3 regions of the Leuconostoc suionicum genome follow, and region 3 is predicted to be linked to each of the others. Evidence: riboswitches for the same ligand, from Rfam matches in the RefSeq annotation. Region 3 holds a riboswitch; each other region holds the start of a gene.
What was found. Region 3 has a riboswitch for thiamine pyrophosphate ahead of thiW (energy coupling factor transporter S component ThiW). Riboswitches for the same ligand answer to the same signal wherever they lie in the genome.
Positions count from the first base shown of each region.

Region 1: another riboswitch for thiamine pyrophosphate. It lies ahead of A6B45_RS03780 (ECF transporter S component); the one in region 3 lies ahead of thiW (energy coupling factor transporter S component ThiW).
Region 2: another riboswitch for thiamine pyrophosphate. It lies ahead of A6B45_RS07455 (ECF transporter S component); the one in region 3 lies ahead of thiW (energy coupling factor transporter S component ThiW).

Region 1 is NZ_CP015247.1:733,964-740,185, reverse strand. It holds gene pepT (peptidase T) at 1-351, opposite strand, end outside; gene A6B45_RS03790 (Nif3-like dinuclear metal center hexameric protein) at 395-1,180, opposite strand; gene A6B45_RS03785 (tRNA (adenine(22)-N(1))-methyltransferase) at 1,177-1,866, opposite strand; TPP riboswitch at 2,117-2,206, shown strand; gene A6B45_RS03780 (ECF transporter S component) at 2,486-3,067, shown strand; gene A6B45_RS03775 (thiamine-binding protein) at 3,064-3,357, shown strand; gene A6B45_RS03770 (energy-coupling factor ABC transporter ATP-binding protein) at 3,388-4,761, shown strand; gene A6B45_RS03765 (energy-coupling factor transporter transmembrane component T family protein) at 4,758-5,399, shown strand; gene A6B45_RS03760 (ribonuclease HII) at 5,383-6,144, opposite strand; gene ylqF (ribosome biogenesis GTPase YlqF) at 6,137-6,222, opposite strand, start outside.
Region 2 is NZ_CP015247.1:1,494,270-1,500,491, reverse strand. It holds gene hisC (histidinol-phosphate transaminase) at 1-548, shown strand, start outside; gene tenA (thiaminase II) at 588-1,292, opposite strand; TPP riboswitch at 1,364-1,466, opposite strand; TPP riboswitch at 1,595-1,684, shown strand; gene A6B45_RS07455 (ECF transporter S component) at 1,808-2,398, shown strand; gene A6B45_RS07450 (ABC transporter ATP-binding protein) at 2,412-3,815, shown strand; gene A6B45_RS07445 (energy-coupling factor transporter transmembrane component T family protein) at 3,812-4,480, shown strand; gene A6B45_RS07440 (YiiX/YebB-like N1pC/P60 family cysteine hydrolase) at 4,503-5,021, shown strand; gene nadE (ammonia-dependent NAD(+) synthetase) at 5,115-5,936, opposite strand; gene A6B45_RS07430 (nicotinate phosphoribosyltransferase) at 5,933-6,222, opposite strand, start outside.
Region 3 is NZ_CP015247.1:924,737-930,958, reverse strand. It holds gene A6B45_RS04580 (NADPH-dependent F420 reductase) at 1-409, opposite strand, end outside; gene A6B45_RS04575 (hydroxyethylthiazole kinase) at 600-1,418, opposite strand; gene thiW (energy coupling factor transporter S component ThiW) at 1,426-1,935, opposite strand; TPP riboswitch at 2,172-2,271, opposite strand; TPP riboswitch at 2,354-2,443, opposite strand; gene celB (PTS cellobiose transporter subunit IIC) at 2,619-3,953, opposite strand; gene A6B45_RS04560 (sugar transporter) at 3,971-4,525, opposite strand; gene A6B45_RS04555 (PTS cellobiose transporter subunit IIA) at 4,482-4,841, opposite strand; gene A6B45_RS04550 (BglG family transcription antiterminator) at 4,838-6,222, opposite strand, start outside.

The sequences.
Region 1 (6,222 bases), 190 kb from region 3:
TGTCAATTCATAACCACTATTTCCTAACTTAATTGACGATTGGCCGTCGTAATTCTCAATAATTTGTGGGTTAATGTTCGCTCCATTAAAATCTGCAGTATCAACGTGTGCAATAAATCCAATTGTGGGCACAGCACTATCATCAATATTGCTTGATAATTCCGCAAACACATAACCGTCTTTCATTGTGCGTACATTTTCAAGACCAATAGCTTTCAACTCCTCAGCTAAATCTGCCAAAAAGGCGACCTCTTTAGGTGACGACGGCACTGTTTCTGAATTCTCATCAGACTGCGTATCTACTTTTATATACTTCAAAAAACGTTCTGTTAATTCAGGATACTTTGTCATATATTACTCCTTTTGAGCATTTGCTCACTGTTTTAACCGGTAACTAAATATATTTGTATGGATCTGTATTGATTTTTGTAGCAACTACATCAACAGTGTCGCCAAACCATTCTTTGACCTTAGCAACCATTTTTTTGTTAGCAATGGCTTCCATGTGATGATCAGGATCAATCACAATAAAATTTGAAGCCAAGATGTCGTGCCCAACGTGATAGTAGACATCGGCTGTGACGTAGGCATCAGCTCCTGCTTGTTGCGCAACCCGCCACCAACGGCCTCCATCTCCACCTAGCACAGCGATCTTTTGAATTGGCTTTGTCACATCGTTAGCGATAACGCGCACTGCTTGAACTTGAAACAAATCACGAATTTTCACAGCGTATTCTTGTACAGAAATTGGTTGCACTAATTGTCCAATCCTGCCAAGACCCGTTCTCTTATCTACATTTGGTACCAGAGGCACTGCATTTTGAATACCAAGTGCTTCAGCCAACCAATCATTCATGCCACCTTGTGCGCTGTCCATATTAGTATGTGAAGCATAAACAACAATATGGTGTTGAATCAAATCTGCATACATTCGATTTTGAGGCTGTGATAGGTCTAGATTTTTTGCCGGAAAGAACATGACCTCATGGTGTGCCCATATAAAATCGACCTGATTGTCAATTGCCTCTTGAACCACTTCTGGGCGAACGTCAAGGGCTGTCATTACTCGATGCACAGGCTGTTTAGGATCACCAATTTGCAGTCCTGTAGGGTCACCCTCCTCAGCTAATTGTTTAGGTGCAAAAAGCTCAATCTTGTTAATTAACTCTTGTGCAATCACTTGATAACCTCCTGAATTTGCTGATATTTGTTTTTCCACTCTTGATAAATAGGTGAATCCGCTTTCCCAGCAAATTCAAGATTTTCAAAAATTGTGTCGATGCGATCCAATTCTTTCTGCCATTTAGCAACAAAAACTGATGTTTTTTGCTTTCGCAAGACCGGACCAAATTTTTTATCAAGGCTTGATAAACTTTGAGTGCCCTCTGTTGCAACCATAATTTCGTAAAAATGGTTATCCTCTTGTTCAATAACCTCATCGTTAATTTTATACTGATGGTTGTTTAGCCATGTTCGCACAATGTGCTCATCGGTATTAGGTTGTAGTATAAGCGTTTCAAATCGTTTGGCTTTTGAAAATCCCGCTTCTAATATGTCTGTAATTAAGACACCGCCCATACCAGCGATTGTGACCGTATCAATATGATCCTCATCTTTAATTGCCGCTAATCCATTCGCCAATCTCGCCTCAAGTTGCGTGGTTAACGATCTTCGAACAATTTCGTGCTGCGCATTTTCGTAAGGCCCTTTAGCAACCTCACCAGCAATTGCAAACGAAATTTTGTTATTGATTAATAGATTAGCAGGTAAATAGGCGTGATCAGAGCCAATATCGGCTAACCTTGCGCCTTTGGGTACAAATGAAGCCACAGCTGCAAGCCGTGGTGAAAGATGAATACTGTCCATTTTCTATCCTTAGAGTTGTTTTTTTACTCATTTTAGTATAACAAATAAGTCAATATCTCGCTGATATCATGTACTTTTAATTAATAAGGGCCACAAGTTACATCATACTCACATTTCTTAATTAAAAGCATTAGAATGTTAGAAAATATAACATTATTTAGTAATTAAATTCTACAGCATACGAATAGTTTGCACGATAATTTGTCCTGTGTTACACTCTATGCGTGAGCTTTTCACAAATAACTGAAAACACCAAAATCTGGGGTGCCGCCGCGCTGAGATAAAACCCATTATACCTGATCTAGATAATACTAGCGTAGGGAGATTTACTTGAAAATGTATTAATGAAATGACATATTTTGACAGTACTATGTTTTGTGACGTCATCACTATAATATGTGATGATGAAATAATACAAGTTTGTTAAGTATCGTTTCTTCATTGAGATTATGACCACAATTTTTCAAGCCAGTCTTCCTTGTGAAGCCTGGCTTTTTCTAATTACACCCGATTTTGCGGTGATTTCGGTTACATCAATTATTAACCAATAAGTCATGAAAACAGTTGTATATCTCATACTCTTATTGGTTAATATCGGAAATTTTAGGAGGTTTTGCAAATGTCTGCAAACAAATGGTCACTTCGCGATGTTATCTTCATCGCACTAATCGGTGTGTTTTTTGGATTTATATTTTGGGCTTGGGCATTTGGCTATAATGTCATCGCTGCCTTTTTAACACCATTCGGATTAAGCGCATATGCTAATGATGCAACATTGGGTCCTTGGCTAATGGCTGGTCCTATGGCTGGGTTCATTTTACGTCGTCCCGGTGCATCTATTGTGGGTGAAACACTTGCCGGCACAATTGAAATGGTCTTTGGTTCTCAATGGGGTGTCATGAATGTTGTCGCTGCATTAATCCAAGGTTTTGGTACCGAACTTGGATTTGCTGTATTTGGCTACCGTCGTTGGGACAAAACGAGTTTGTCAATGTCTGTCATCACAGTTACTGTTGTGACATTTATTTGGGACCTGTTCCGTAATGGTTATGCCGATTACTCATTTGGTTTGTTGATTGGATTATTCATTACTCGCCTCATTTCAGCAGCTATTTTTGCAGGAGTTATCGTTTACTTCACACAAAAATTGGTTGCTAAATCAGGTATTCTAGAAGTTAATAAAAACGAGGTGGTCTCATGATATCAAGCATTGCAGTCCAAGTATTACCAATGACAGCTGACACAGAAGAAGTCATTCGCATAGTTGATCATGTGATTGCTTATATCAACAAGAGTGGTGTCAACTATCAGGTAGGTGCTTTTGAATCAACTCTTGAAGGTGATTACGATCAACTAATGGATATTTTAAAAAATCTGCCCAAGGTTGCAGCACAAATTAGTGACATTCCCGTCATGGTATACAGCAAAATAAACATGGCTACAGATTCTGATGTTTTAACCATTGCAAAGAAAACAGATAAATATAAATAAGCGGAGTTTCCGCGTACATAGGAAATTATTATGGTTACTCATTTAAAACATGTCAGTTTGTCATATGGCAATACAAAAATACTTGATGACACCACCATGTCAATATCTCACAATAGTTTTAACCTACTAATCGGTCCATCTGGTTCTGGAAAATCAACCCTTCTCCGAATATTTGCAGGATTATATCCCCAACTAAAAGGTGAAGTACTTGTGAATGATCAATCAGTTACCACATTACCAGCTAACGAGAAAGCTAAAGTCGTCGGCTTTTTATTTCAAGATCCAGACACCCAATTTGTTATGAAAACACCACTGGATGAATTGATTTTCACTTTAGAAAACTTGCAAGTTCATCCTTCTGATATCAAGCAACGTGCAACGCACGCTCTAGAATTTGTTGGTATCTCAGACTTAACCCATCAAGACATTAACACCTTATCAGGTGGTGAGAAGCAAAAAGTTGCATTAGCTATCATTGTTGCAATGCAAAGTGATTTCTTATTATTGGACGAACCGTTTGCAAATGTGGATAGCCAATCTCGCCAGGATCTATTAGCTAAATTAAAAGATTTACAAAAACAGGGACAAACCACTATATTAATCACTGATCACGATTTACACGGGTACGAACCACTTGTTGATCATGTGTGGGAAATACACCACAAAAAAGTAGCAACTGTTAGTAACTTTCAAAATCGTATCTTACCGGAACAAAATGTTCACCTGCAATTACCTAAAGAAGGTGTTTTGCAATTAAAAAATTTTGAACTTTTAGTGGGGCAACGTCAATTAATTAGTATTTCCGATTTACCTTTGGCCCCCAGTGGAATTACACTCTTCACCGGAGCAAATGGCACAGGAAAGTCATCCCTTTTCAATGCTCTCACTCGTCTAAAATCCTACCAAGGTGACATTTTGTTTATGGACCAAAATATCAAAAAATTTAATGCTGCCAAATATGCAAAACAAGTAGCATTGATATTTCAAAATGCAGAACGGCAATTTTTACGAATGACGATTCGTGAGGAAATCGCGTTGAGCATGCAACATGCACAACAACCAGAAAAATGGTCCGAAAAAGTCATTACTCGTTACTTAGAGCGCTTAAACTTGGATGGGCTACAGGATCATGTCGTTTACCAGCTCTCTGGCGGGCAAAAGAAAAAAGTTCAACTCTTGGTGATGTTAATTGTTGGCACACCAATATTATTGTTAGACGAACCTATTGCTGGTCTGGACACAGATTCTGTTCGTGTTGTAGGCGAAATTTTACGAGAAATCGCAGACATTGGACGACAACGTTTTATTATTATTAGTCATCAACTAGATCAGCTACGCCCAATCATTGATTATCATTTGCATCTATCTAATCAAACTTTACAATATATGGAGCATTTTTTATGAATCCAAGTGTTAAATTTCTACTTATACTTATCGTTAGCATCGAACTAACTTTTATCCTAAATTATCAAATCAATGTTGTTGTAACGATTGTTGCTGGTATTTATCTTGTTCTTTCAAAACTGTCTTGGAAACGTTATTTGCTATTAATTGTCATGCCTATATTACCTGTCTTAGGTGCATGGACATCATTTACAACTTTTGGTTCCCATGACATGGCAATTATCATGATGACTCGAATTGTTGCCTACATATTCCTAGGAGCGGCTTTTTCGTTTACAACGGATATGACCCTGCTTCTAGACACACTCGAACAAAAATTTCGTGTGCCAACCACTTTTGTCTACGGTCTACGCGGTGCATTATCTTTTGTGCCACGTGTTAAACAAGAAATTCAAACTATTCGAACGGCAGCCTTAATGCGTGGTGAATCTTTAACATTTTACTCACCACAATTATTTTTCAAAGCTATTTTGGTCTCACTCCGATGGTCAACTCGTTTAGCAGAAGCTATGGCCTCACATGGATTTACCGAAAATGCTGAGCGGACACACTTTAAAACAATTGTAATCAAAAAAAGAGACTGGACGATGGCAATCAGTCTCTTAGTCATATTACAGTGCATCATAATATATCTTTAATAGGTGCAAATGTTTTACGATGAATCGGTGTAATGCCGATTTTTTTTATACCCTCAAGATGTTCTTTTGTACCGTATCCAGCGTTTTTTTCGAAACCATAACCATGATATTTTAAACCATAAGAAGCCATTAGGCGATCACGTGTGACCTTTGCAATAATACTAGCTGCACCTATAGAATTACTTCGTGCATCTCCTTTAATTAAAAATTCTTGCGGCAAATCTAAATCTAGCCGCATAGCATCTATTAATAAAGCTTCAGGTACGGGAGCCAACTGGTTGACTGCCTCTGTCATCGCAACACGTGCTGCTTCATAAATATTAATTTCATCAATAATTGAGGCTTCTACGCTACCAACACCTATAGAAATTGCTTTTTCTATAATTTTGTCGTACAATTCGTCTCTTTTTTTTGCAGATAACTGCTTAGAATCTATGACATCTAAAACATCAAAATCATGCGGTAAAATAACAGCTGCTGCAACAACTGGACCAGCTAAAGGCCCACGACCAACTTCATCCACGCCAGCAACTAAATCGTATCCTTGCATCCAGTACTGACGCTCAATATCAAAACGCGACAAAAAATGCTCACGTTTTTCCTGAACCATCACTTGTTTTTTTTGCCAAGCCCTCAGAGCATTTTGTACGCCAACACGTTTATCTTGTTGCCAAATCAGCAACTGCCCATCGTTAGGCGACATATTTTTCAATTGTAATTTAATATTTGCAATTGTGTCAGTCATTTTTCATCTCAATTAAATCAAGTGTAAACGCCCCTAATTTATTTTTTCTAAGATCATTTAGTATTCGTTCACTGGCCT
Region 2 (6,222 bases), 570 kb from region 3:
GCTTTTTGGACAAGCTACCAGTAAATATTACGTTAGTAGTAGACGAAGCCTACTATGATTTTGTAGATGAACCTGATGCTACTATGGCACCTTTGGTAGCTGAGTATACAAACTTGGTTGTGCTACGTACCTTATCAAAGGCTTACGGTCTAGCTAATTTACGTGTTGGATATGGCATTATGCAAGATCCCCTTTATAGTGCGATGCAAGCAGTCCGTTTACCGTATAATTTATCAACCTATCAGATTGCTGGCGGCACGGCTGCTGTATTGGATCAAGAATACTTACAGAAAAATGCCCAACGTTTTCAAGTAGAGCGCCAAAAGTTCCAAGAATTTTTGACTCAAAACAAGTTTAAGTTTTATGAATCACAGGCTAATTTTATTTGGATAAAGGTTGGCGAGACGAAAAAGGTTGGTCAAAAATTATTAGAACAAGGTTTCCAAGTCAACGATCGACTTAATCCTGAGTGGATTCGTATTGCGTTAGGTACACCAGAAGACAATGCTGAATTAAAATTGGCTTTTTTGAAAGCTACAAACAAATAATTTTGTGTTATTAAATTTCACTTCTTTACATCAATATCCTTACAAAGTGTTTGCCTGATTTAATACATCTTTGAAGCGCCAGTCTTCTTGGTGGTAGGCTTGTTCCCAGAACTGCCATTCTAATTCACAACTTTTAAGAAAAAACTGTTTTGCCTGTTGGCGTTGTTGAGTTGTTGCATTTTCTGCCAAGCGATCTATCCATTCAAAGATTTTGTCGGATAGTGAAACTTCCGAATCATCATCTGCATTATCGTAAAAATCAATCCAGCTTTTGAATGGGTTATCATTTGTGTTCGCTTTCTCCCGAACTTGTTTTTTTGCAATTTCATTATAGGTCCAAGGGCACGCCTGAAAAGCAGCTAGAATATTTAATAAGGATCCGGTGTCAGCCGCACGATACATATGTGATTCGTATAGATATGCTTTAGGTGTTGGCGTGGCGTGTTGTAATCTTTCATATTCGACACCGGCAACCTCACAAAAAACATGATGGGGATGAATTTCGCTATTTAAAATAAAATCAATTGAATCAGCAAAAAATTTCATTTCATTACGATCAGTTAATTTGGTAATGGCATTGGCATAAATTTTGATAAATTCACTAAGATATTGGAAATCTTGTTCGACGTAAAAAATCAAAGCTTCTCGGGGGACGTATCCGTCCGCAATGCCACGAACAAATGCGTGATCATGAATGGCTGTCATAATTGGCGCAGCTTGGGTGCGCAGTTCTTCTGAAAACATAATTTCTCCTAAAATGTTTACATGTCCAACAAAAAAACTCTCTCTTGACTAGGCAAAAAAGAGTATCTTTTGTAAAAAGAATACCACTTTCCTACGCTAGCATTGACTAGATCAGGTTCGAAGGGATTGATAAGTAATATCATCTCAGCCAAGAAGGCACCCCTAGTGGACAGCATATATTTTTTTAATGAGATTAGCATAGCACTGAAATATTAAAATTGCAAATGGTTTTATAGCTCAGTTAATGGGCTAAAAATTTTTGCATTTAAAATTAGAATGGGTTATACTGATCCACGAAGTTAATATTTTATCTGGGGTACCGTAAGGTTGAGATAATACCCATTGAACCTGTCAGGTTAATACCTGCGAAGGAAGAATAAGTTAGATTAAGATGTCTTTTTGATGCCATCAATCACTAAATTCTTTTGTGGTTGGTGGCTTTTTGTATAGACACTTATAACTATAAAAGGTATTTTATCGAAACATACGACCTCGAAACAAGAGGAGAGATGTTTATGGAACAAGTAGAAACAGTAACAGCGGGATCAAAAGGGAAGTGGTCTTTGCGAGAAGTAATTTTAATGGCGTTGATTGGTATTGCCTTTGGTGTGATTTATTTTATTATGGATCCAGTGTACACAGCACTTGATGCTGTCTTAGTTCCACTTGGGTTACACCAATACACCATCGCAATCACTATTGGGCCATGGATGATGGCAGCCCCATTGGCTAGTTATTTATTGAAACGTGTTGGTGCGGGATTAATAGGTGAATTGCTTGGCGCCACTGGAGAAGCCTTGTTGGGCGGCTATTGGGGTGTTGCAACACTAATTTCTGGATTTATTCAAGGTATCGGATCAGAACTTGGTTTTACCTTGACAGGATATAAAAGCTGGAAAATGGGTTTGATTTTATCAACATTTACCGGAACATGCGTGACATTCATCTGGTCATTATTCCACGACGGATATCTACAATTTAATTTTGGTATGCTAGTTGGGTTGTTTATTGTTCGCTGGATTTCAATTGCATTTTTTGCCGGTCTATTAGTTTACTGGATTGTCAACTTGCTAGAGAAGTCTAAATTATTAAAAACAAATCGATAAGGTCAATAAAAGTATGACGGAATTAAAGGCCAATCATTTAGATATTAAATTTGACGATGAAATTATCTTAGAAGATATTTCACTCGAGATTAGACCAGAACAATTTATATTATTAGTTGGTTCATCTGGATGTGGTAAATCAACTTTGATGACTGCCTTAGCTGGATTATATCCTAAATATGGCGGCGAATTGTCACAGAAGGTGTCTTTGAATCATCAGTCAATTGCTCAAATCAAAGCGAACCATCGTGCTAAAAAAGTTGCCATGCTATTTCAGCATCCAGATCAACAATTTGCCATGGATCACGTAGAAGATGAATTGATTTTTTCGTTAGAAAATTTATCTTTAACTACCGAGGAAATTGATAAGAGAATTAATTCTGCTTTATCAGAAGTAGGAATTGAATCGCTACGACACCGAGAACTTTCATACTTGTCAGGTGGCGAATTGCAAAAGGTTGCTTTAGCTGAAACATTAGCGATGGGCGCAGAAATTATTTTATTGGATGAACCTTTTGCGGCCGTTGATCCAGAACATCGACAGGAGTTACAAGTATTGCTAAAAAAATTAGTTGATCAGGGGCATGGCATTTTAGTTTCAGATCACGACACAAGTGGATATGAAAACCTTATAACAGATTTATATCGTATTGAAAATCGACATATAGCACCTGTTGATTCTACAGTTTGGTCTTCTTTTTTTAAACAAGATGTAAATGATGGTATTGTTACTAATAATGACTTTAATGAGTCTGTGTTTAGTATGGCACATGTGACGGTAAACAACGGTAAGCAATCCATTTTGAAGAATAGCAGTTTTGAGTGGGCAAAAGATAAAATCACCTTAATTACTGGACCCAACGGTATTGGGAAATCAAGCTTACTGCTTACTTTTGCAAAATTACACGATTATGAGGGTTTGTTGTTGTATCAAAGGAAGCTACTCAATAAACTTCGTAAGAAAATATATGCTAGGAAAGTTGGTTTAGTATTTCAAAATGCAGCTGACCAATTTTTAAACATTACTGTTTCTGAAGAGGTTGAGCAGGCTAGAGCCCATGGCCATCACGCTGATTATTGGACAACTGAGAAGATTGACCAGTGCATCCAAAAGTTAAATTTAATAGGTCTTGGAAAGCATAGTGTTTACGAATTGTCAGGTGGACAACAAAAAAAGCTACAAATACTGATTATGTTAATTATTGCACCCGATACCTTGCTGTTAGATGAGCCATTATCAGGATTGGATACGAATTCTATTCAACATCTCATGCAAATCATTAAACAGTCGTCAAATGACCTTGAACAAAGTATTATCATGATTTCACACCAAACACACGGCATTATTCAATATATTGATTATCATGTTCACTTTAATCAAGATGGTTTGAAATATGAAAGTGTAGTTAATTCATGAATGAAACACAGAAATTACTATTAGTGTTGCTTATTTCGATAGAAATTGCGTTCACAAAATCAGTTTATCTCAATCTGTTTTTAATTATTGTTAGTATTTTGATTTTAATAGTGACTAAAAGCCATTTGAAAACTTTTGCTCGATTATTGATTGTATCAATTTTGCCGGCAGTCGGATCATTCACATCATTTTATTTTTTTGGTGCAGGAGACGAATCACAACGATTACATTTTGCACTAGTAATGACCACACGTGTAGGTGCTTATATATTCATGGGTGCGGCATTTATGTCGACTATGGTTTTGTACGAATTATTACGTTCTCTTGAACAAAATGTCAAAATGTCCGCAACCTTTGTATATGGCATTCTGGGTGCATTGAGTTTTATTCCCAAAATTATAAATTCAGTTAAAAAGATTCGGGCAGTGGGGCTGATGCGAGGCGAGATCTTGAGTTTTTGGTCGCCTAAACTTTATTTTAAAGCCATTAGTCAAGCATTAATATGGTCAAATAATTTAGCGATGGCTATGACCTCTCATGGCTTTGAAGAAGGTGAAAGCCGTAGTTACCACCGACTATTTCCAACAAAAGTTTCTGGGTGGCTAATCATTGGCGTCGTTATGCTACTTATTCAATACTGTTTATTTGTTATTAAGCTTTGGTAAATAATTGTGTTAAACTGTGATTATGAAATTAAAACAAGCAGATTTACTTTTTGTAAAAAATGGACATAGCGATTTGGATGAAGGTATTGCAGAATCAACGGGAAACTTTGTTCATGTCGCGATATTAGCCGACGAAGAAACTGTCATTCATGCAACAGCTGATTCAGGCGTTTGTTTACAATCGCTTCACCGCTTTTTAGAGAAAAATAAAAGTGCTGATGTTTACCGCACAAATGTTAAAAATACAAAGCAAATTATTATTAATGCTAAAAAGCATTTGGGTAAACCTTATAACTTTTCTTTTCAGCCAGGTACGGACAGCTTCTATTGTTCACAGTTGGTAGTGATAGCCTTTGAAGACTTTGTCAAATTTAGTGAGCAACCAATGTTTTTTGGAGACAGACGAGAACAAATTTCTGACTTTTGGGCTGCTTACTATAAGAAACTAAACGAACCTGTGCCAGTCAATGTTTTGGGAACAAATCCCAATGACATGTCTCACGATTCGCAGTTACATTACGTTGGAAAAATTGACTTATAATTTAAATTACTAAATACTAAAAAAGCCACAATACATAATGATATTGTGGCTTTTTTAGTGGTTATACGGGAATATAACGATAAAATTTTAGAGTTAATAGAACCAAGTGTCATAAATAGTGATTGGTTCGTGACGCTTTTGTTGCGTTGTCAGATACATTTCTTCTATTCGTTCGGCATCAGTGCTTGCCACATCTTTGCCTTCCAAATAATCGTCAATGACATCGTATTTAACGCCCAGCGCAACTTCATCAGGCAACTGTGGGCGTTCATCCTCAAGATCTGCAGTAGGTACTTTGTCGTATAGATGCTTTGGGGCGTGTAATGCTTCGAGAAGTTGCTTTCCTTGTCGTTTATTTAGACGCCACAAAGGGTTAATGTCTGTGCCGCCGTCACCATACTTGGTGAAGAAACCAGCTACGGCTTCAGCTGCGTGATCAGTTCCGATAACGGCACTATTATGCTCGCGAGCAACAGCATACTGGGCAATCATACGTACTTTTGGTTTAATTGAGCCGCGACTCATGTCATCAACGGTTAATCCACCAAGACGCAGTGAATCTACCAGAGCATCGGTTGCATCTTTGATATTTGTTGTTACTATTAAATCAGGTTGGATAAAATCGAGTGCGTCTTGGGCATCATTTTCATCTTGTTGCTCACCGTATGGCTGCCTAATGGCAACAAATTCGAATTTTTGATTAGTTTCAGCCCGTAATTCAGCAATAGCGAGTTGGCCAATTTTACCAGCAAGTGTGGAGTCTTGCCCACCACTTACTGCAATAGCTAAACCGGTGTAAGTGCTGTGAGTGAGATACTGTTTCAGAAAATTCACAGAGCGCTTGATTTCAAGATTTGGGTCAATAACGGGCTGAACGTGCAGATCAGCAATTATTTTAGATTGTAAAGGTCTCATTTGGTCATCTCCTGTATATTGTTTCGAATGTCATGAATTAAATTCATTTTAGCATCATATAGCTTTTGAGATAAGTCAACAGGATAGGTTTCAGGATTCAATATACGTTTATACTCATCCCATAGATCGTTTAACGAATGTTTGGCGTAGTTTTTAATTGTAATAATATCAGGCAAATCATAAACTAGGTCGCCTTTAACAAAAATATCATGTAGCATCGGTTGTGCATCGAAATTTTTAATGTTCTTAGAAATAACAGGATGATTGGGATCAAACATGTGCAACG
Region 3 (6,222 bases):
CCTTCCCTTCATCATTTCCTGCTACCAAAACGGTTGTTGTATTTTCACCAATCGTTCCACTTTGTAGCGTAGCAGCAAAATTTGTATTAAATGCCTTAAGTACTATGCTATCTGGCAACTTATTTTGTAGTTCTTCTGCTGCTGAACTATCAGCGGGAACAACTAATTCATTCCATGTCTCAAAGTTCAAGGGATTTGTTATATCAACAACAACTTTTCCTTTTAATTCTTGTTTGTATTGTTGAGCGATTGTGTCTAAAGCAGGATAAGGCACAGCCAAAATAACTAATTCACTAAGGCTCGTAGCTGTACCCTCTGAAGTTAAATAGTTGACATCATTGCCAGCTTTTTCAAAATTAGCTCCGATTGCCTGTCCCATATTGCCTTTACCAAAAATTGTTACTTTCATGATAGAACCTCATTTCCATAATTATTTGTTTTGTTCACTATAATAACTATAATACGTTTGCAAACTAATTGATAGTAGGCAGTTTATAGTTAGTAGATATATATTAGTAACCTATTGGTATATTAATACTTTATATCAATAACATGCTTTTATGCTTAACATTTCATTGACTTAATTGCTATTTTTTTAATCATGAATATTTAATGTTAAACACCCATTGCGGATCATTGCACAACAAATCAATTTGGTTAAGAACTTCTCGTCTAAAGTTTTCCATTCCTCCGTTTGTTAGTAACAGTGCTTTTTCAGCTGCTATATTGAGGTAGCTAATTGCAAATTGACTGGCAACCCATGGATCTTTACCGACCCCGAGAAGTGTAGTTATCATTGCGCCAACCATGTCTCCTGTCCCAACAAACTTATTCAATTCATCGACGCCATTGTTTAAAATAAGGTGTTTATCATTTTGAACAATGACATCCTTTTTTCCTGTTGCCAGAAACACAGTATCGGCATAATCCGTTGTTATTTGTTTCAAAGAAAAAATGAGATCTTTTAACGCTTGATCATGCTGATCAGAGCTAGTACCATCAATACCTTTTGCTAACGATGGTAGGCCGACAAATCTTCTAATTTCTGAAGTATTTCCTTTGATAACCGTTGGATGATTATGTGCCATAGCAATTCCTAACTTTGTTCGTTCATTAGTAATACCATAGCCTACTAGATCCACAACAGTCGGTTTTTTAGTCATATCTGTTAAAGAGCTAGCTTGACGGAGACTTTGTTCGTGTGACTCATTAAGTCGGCCCATATTTAGTAGTAATGCATCTGTTGACTCAAATAATGACGAAAACTCACGGGTATCACTACTCATAATAGGTTTACCACCAAGATACAATATAGTATTAGCCACCGTTTCTAACGTAATATCATTGATTATGCAATGTACTAACGGCGGCTTTTGCAAAGGTAAAATTGATTTAATTTTTATTAATTCATTTTTCATAGCTACGCTACCCAACAAACATTCCTTGAATTTCTTTAAAGGAATTGATTTTTAGCAAATTTCCTAAAACAAAATAAGTGATTACTGATCCAATTATAGTTGCACCCACAAAACGAGGTGTATACACAAACCAGTACAAGTTTTGTTGTTGTCCAGTAAACCAGACCATCACCGGAACTGAAATTAACGATCCTATAATTCCAGTCCCAAGAAATTCTCCAAACATTGACCAATACATATTTCGGCCATACTTATACAAGATACCTGCACCGAAGGCGCCAAAGATTGAACCAGTCAAAGCCAATGGGGGTATACCTAACATTAGCATTCTTATTATTCCAGTGACTACTGCCATAACAACTGCATATACTGGTCCTAGAATTACACCAGCAATAATATTCATGACACTGGACATTGGTGCCATTCCTTCAATTCTAAAAATTGGAGATAACACGATATCTAGCGCTATCATAATTGTAACGACCATTATTTTTGTTAACTTAACATTTTTATTCATTATGATTTCCTTTTTAATATTCCATTGTATTTTTATATTTTAATGATTGTGTTAATTTCGATTAGAGCATAGTTAAACCACCATCTATGAATAGACATTGGCGGTCATATTATTTGCAAGCTCTCAGGCCAGAAATACAGCTGAACCTGCCACATCATAATCAAATTCCTTTCCCAATAAAAAAAGTGCCCTTAAATACATAAAAAAGGACACTTTTGACAACAGTACATGTCGTTATCAAATATTGGTCACTTTCCTACGCTAGTATTAACTAGATCAGGTTCAAAGGGACCGATATACATCATCTCAGTCTTTGCGACGCCCCTAGTGATTATTATTCATTTTTCAAAAAAATCCTTTCAACAAGTCATTTTATGCAATAAAAAAACATTTTCCTCACCTAGAGAAAAATGCTACGTTAAAAAATGTAGCACTTTCCTACGCTGATGTTAATCAGTTCAGGTTCGAAGGGTTCTTCTCAGCCATTTTGGCGCCCCTAGCACAAGCATTATTGTATCATAAATTTTCTATTAAATGTAAGTAATTCATTCTATTTTTCACATAAGTTTATCATTAAGTGATATTCTTACTGATGAAATTTACCTTTCACAAATCAGCCAGTCGAGAATATAAAAAATACCAGTCTGTTACTAAACACAGACCAGTATTTTGATGCCTCGTCATTAAGGCTGTACTTGCGTTTTCCCCTGCTCATCATTGTACAACTTAGTATCATATATTTTGATAAATGGTAAGTAAATAATGAAAGCTATTACAACACAGATTATTGCTAAGACTGCTGCTTTCCAATCAACGGTACTAATAAATGCACCGATTCCGGCTGGGGATGGCCATGGTGCTTGAATAACAATTGGTCGAATGATATGGAAGTTAATGGCTGCATAAGCAACGGAAGCTGTTGCCATTGGTGCCAAGAAAAATGGAATAGCTAGATAAGGATTATAAACAATTGGTAGTCCAAATATTAACGGCTCGTTAATATTGAAAAATGATGGTACGATTGAAGCTCGACCCAAAACTTTGAGCTGTTCGGAACGTGCTAGTAAAGTAATAAATATGCATAATCCAAGTGTCGCACCAGAACCACCTAAGATAGCAAAGGCATTATTAAATTCTCCAGCAAACGGTATGTTAGCCCCATTTGAATTTGCTACCATATTTGCTAAGAAGATAGGCGTAATGAATGCGGAAATAATGTTAGCGCCATGAATACCAACAATCCACAAGGCATGAATCAAGAACTCAATCACCATAATTCCTAGCCAGGTGCTAGTCATGCTTGTGACGAAGCTAAATGGTATTGCAATCATTTTGAAAATGTCAGTACCGAGTAACACTAAGGAACCATTAATACCCAGTACAACAAAAGCAATAACGAAAGTTGGAATTAATGCCGTAAATGATCTTGATACACCTTCCGGTACAGCATCCGGCATTTTAATCGTCCAGTTATGTTTCACACAGAATGAATACAACCAGACTGCTAAAATAGCCATAATAATCGCTGTGAAAATACCACTTGTTCCAACACGGTCGATTGTGCTGGTCATTCTAAATCCGTTGATAACTGTTTCGTCCTTGGATATGGTATTTAGCAGAACAATTTTTCCACCTTTTAAAACCAATTCTGGCAAGCACATAAAGAATGCAAATAGCGATAAGAAGGCACCATTTAATGGCGCTACTTTTAGTTTATCTTCTGTTTGAATAATACGAGTTAATTGAAAACCAATTGCTAAACTAAAATACATGGCTAAGATACCCATGGTTGCTGTGTTGGCAATCATGTACAAATCGCTAAACTTAAAGAATGTTGCATCGAAAAAATCATTTAAAAACGGAAATACTGTCGGTAATATATTCAAAACTAATATCATAGATCCCACAATTGTAAAAGGAATTGAAGCCATACCAGCAGCCATGATAGCCCTCACAATTCTATATTGTGAAACTTTGGTCATTGGTTTCAAAAGCACTTTTTGTAGGAAATTAAACATAGGTCCATTTTCCATAACTATTTCATCTCCTTATTATTTTTAAGAACGGACTGATAGGCTGTCAAACGTGCGTAGTATTTATCGTGATTTGTTGCAATCAAGCCTAACCTTTTGTTAACTATGAGAAGTATGCTACTACTGAGTAGTAACAGGATTAATACCACTAAGCGGTTACTACCAGTATTTTGTATAAATTGGTAAAAAAATGTAAATAACGATGTTGGGATGCTCACCATTAAAATGATATTCACGATAAGCTGTGATCTGAAAAACACTTTTGAATAAGTCAGTTGGTTCGTATGATGTCCAAACAACTTAATTTGTTCAATAATTGCTAGCGAAGCGATAAGCATTAAAGAAATAGGTATTAGTGCCACTGGGGTCTGCCACATAATTATGGCCCAATACAAGTTTACGAACAGAAAGAACGCCGTGGCATAACGAATTAACATGAATCGATTAAACTGCATGCTTTTGAGGCTCATTTCCGTACGATTTTTTTCGATTGCGACCTCTAAACCATACTGCTTATCCTGTGGCCTTTTTGGCCCTTGTTTGATTCCTTTTTTCAATGTCTTGTACCTCCTCATAAAGAGTCTGCATTTCAATAGCCATCTCACGTAAAGTCATCGTTGTCATTAAGTGGTCTTGTGCATGGACTAATATAATTTCCATATCAATATGACTACCCTCAGCGTATTCTTGTAATAAGTTTGTTTGCGATTTATGAGCTAATAGTAATTCGTCATTTGATAATTTTAGATTTTCGTTAGATAACTTAAAGTTTTTTTCTCTCATAGCTTCAAAAGCCTTATGAACCATTGTGCGCGCATTTCCACTGTGTAAAATAATTTCAAAAGCGACAACTTGAATGTCTTCTGATTTCATATATACTTACCTCCTTTCATCATTAACAGAAAATTATGCCGAAATTCTGAAAAATTTTTTGAGGCAACTAATCGACGCTGTTCTTCAGTATTTTCTGTGAATTTTACTATTGCCTGCGTTGTTTCTGTTAGACCCTTATTGCTCCGATAAGATGGTGATAGCAGGAAAACTAACCGAATGCTTGGATACTCATCAGACCACCTGACACCGTTTGGTATAATCCCAATAGCAATTTTAGGTACTCGACTCATCGGCATAGCAGGATGTGGAACGGCAATAGTATCACTAAAAACGATTGAGCTCAGCTGTTCACGTTGATCAATTTGTTCCAAAAATTCATGTTTTAATTCGGTAGGTTCATTGAACATCAGCATATTAGTTAACTCTTGTAGTAATTCCTTTCGATGAGGCGATACCTGCCATATTTTAAAACTTGACTGATCAATAAATTGATCAAAATGATTTAAAACGCTATTATTTGGCTGCTTTTTCTCTACAGCAATATATTTATTTCGAATTTGTTCATTATCTAAAAATTCATTTATTTTTTGAACATCTGCTTCGGTTAAAAAAATACTTACCTGTATGACGGGGACCTTGAAAACACGTGTTGACAGATCAATAGCACTGATAATAAGATTAACATTACTTAAAGCAGTGTCATCAACTTCATAATATCCTTTAATATCAACAATGTTTAAATACATACCAAATTCTTTTTCGACACGATTGTTGAGTAACTGTGCCGATCCATACCCTGTTGCGCAGATAATTAAGGCTCTTGGTTTATTTAAATTTTTATATTTTTCTGCTGCTGCCATCAAATGAAGTGCTAGATAAGCGACTTCATCGTCATTAATGTCAAACTGAGATAGATATGGTGACCATTTTATATAGCGCTTGGTATCCATGAACTCACTTAAATAATTCGTTTTTATTTCCTGTAACAAAGGATTTTTCAATTGAATACCTTGCTCAAGGCGAACTACCATCGGTTTTAGGTGTTCAATGATATTTTTCTTGAGAGCATAATCCTTAGTAACTGGGTAGTCGGTTTCTAATTCAATTCGTCGTAAGATCATATCTAAATCCCGTTGTAACGGACCATCATTTTGTATATTAATATTTTTCCCTTGTGCCATTAATTGAATGGTTAAATAATCTACTTCACTTTTCGGAAATTTTAATGATAGGCCACTTTCAATACGAGAAAAAATTTTTCTAGCAACATCACGAACATTTCTGATTTCAGGATTAATGTCAACTTGGACCGCCTGTAATTCAAAGCCACATTTCAATCGTTGAACGCTTAGTGCAATGTATAAAACAATATTTTGTATGGTAAAGTCTGTTAAATGAATACCAGCTTCTCGACATTCAT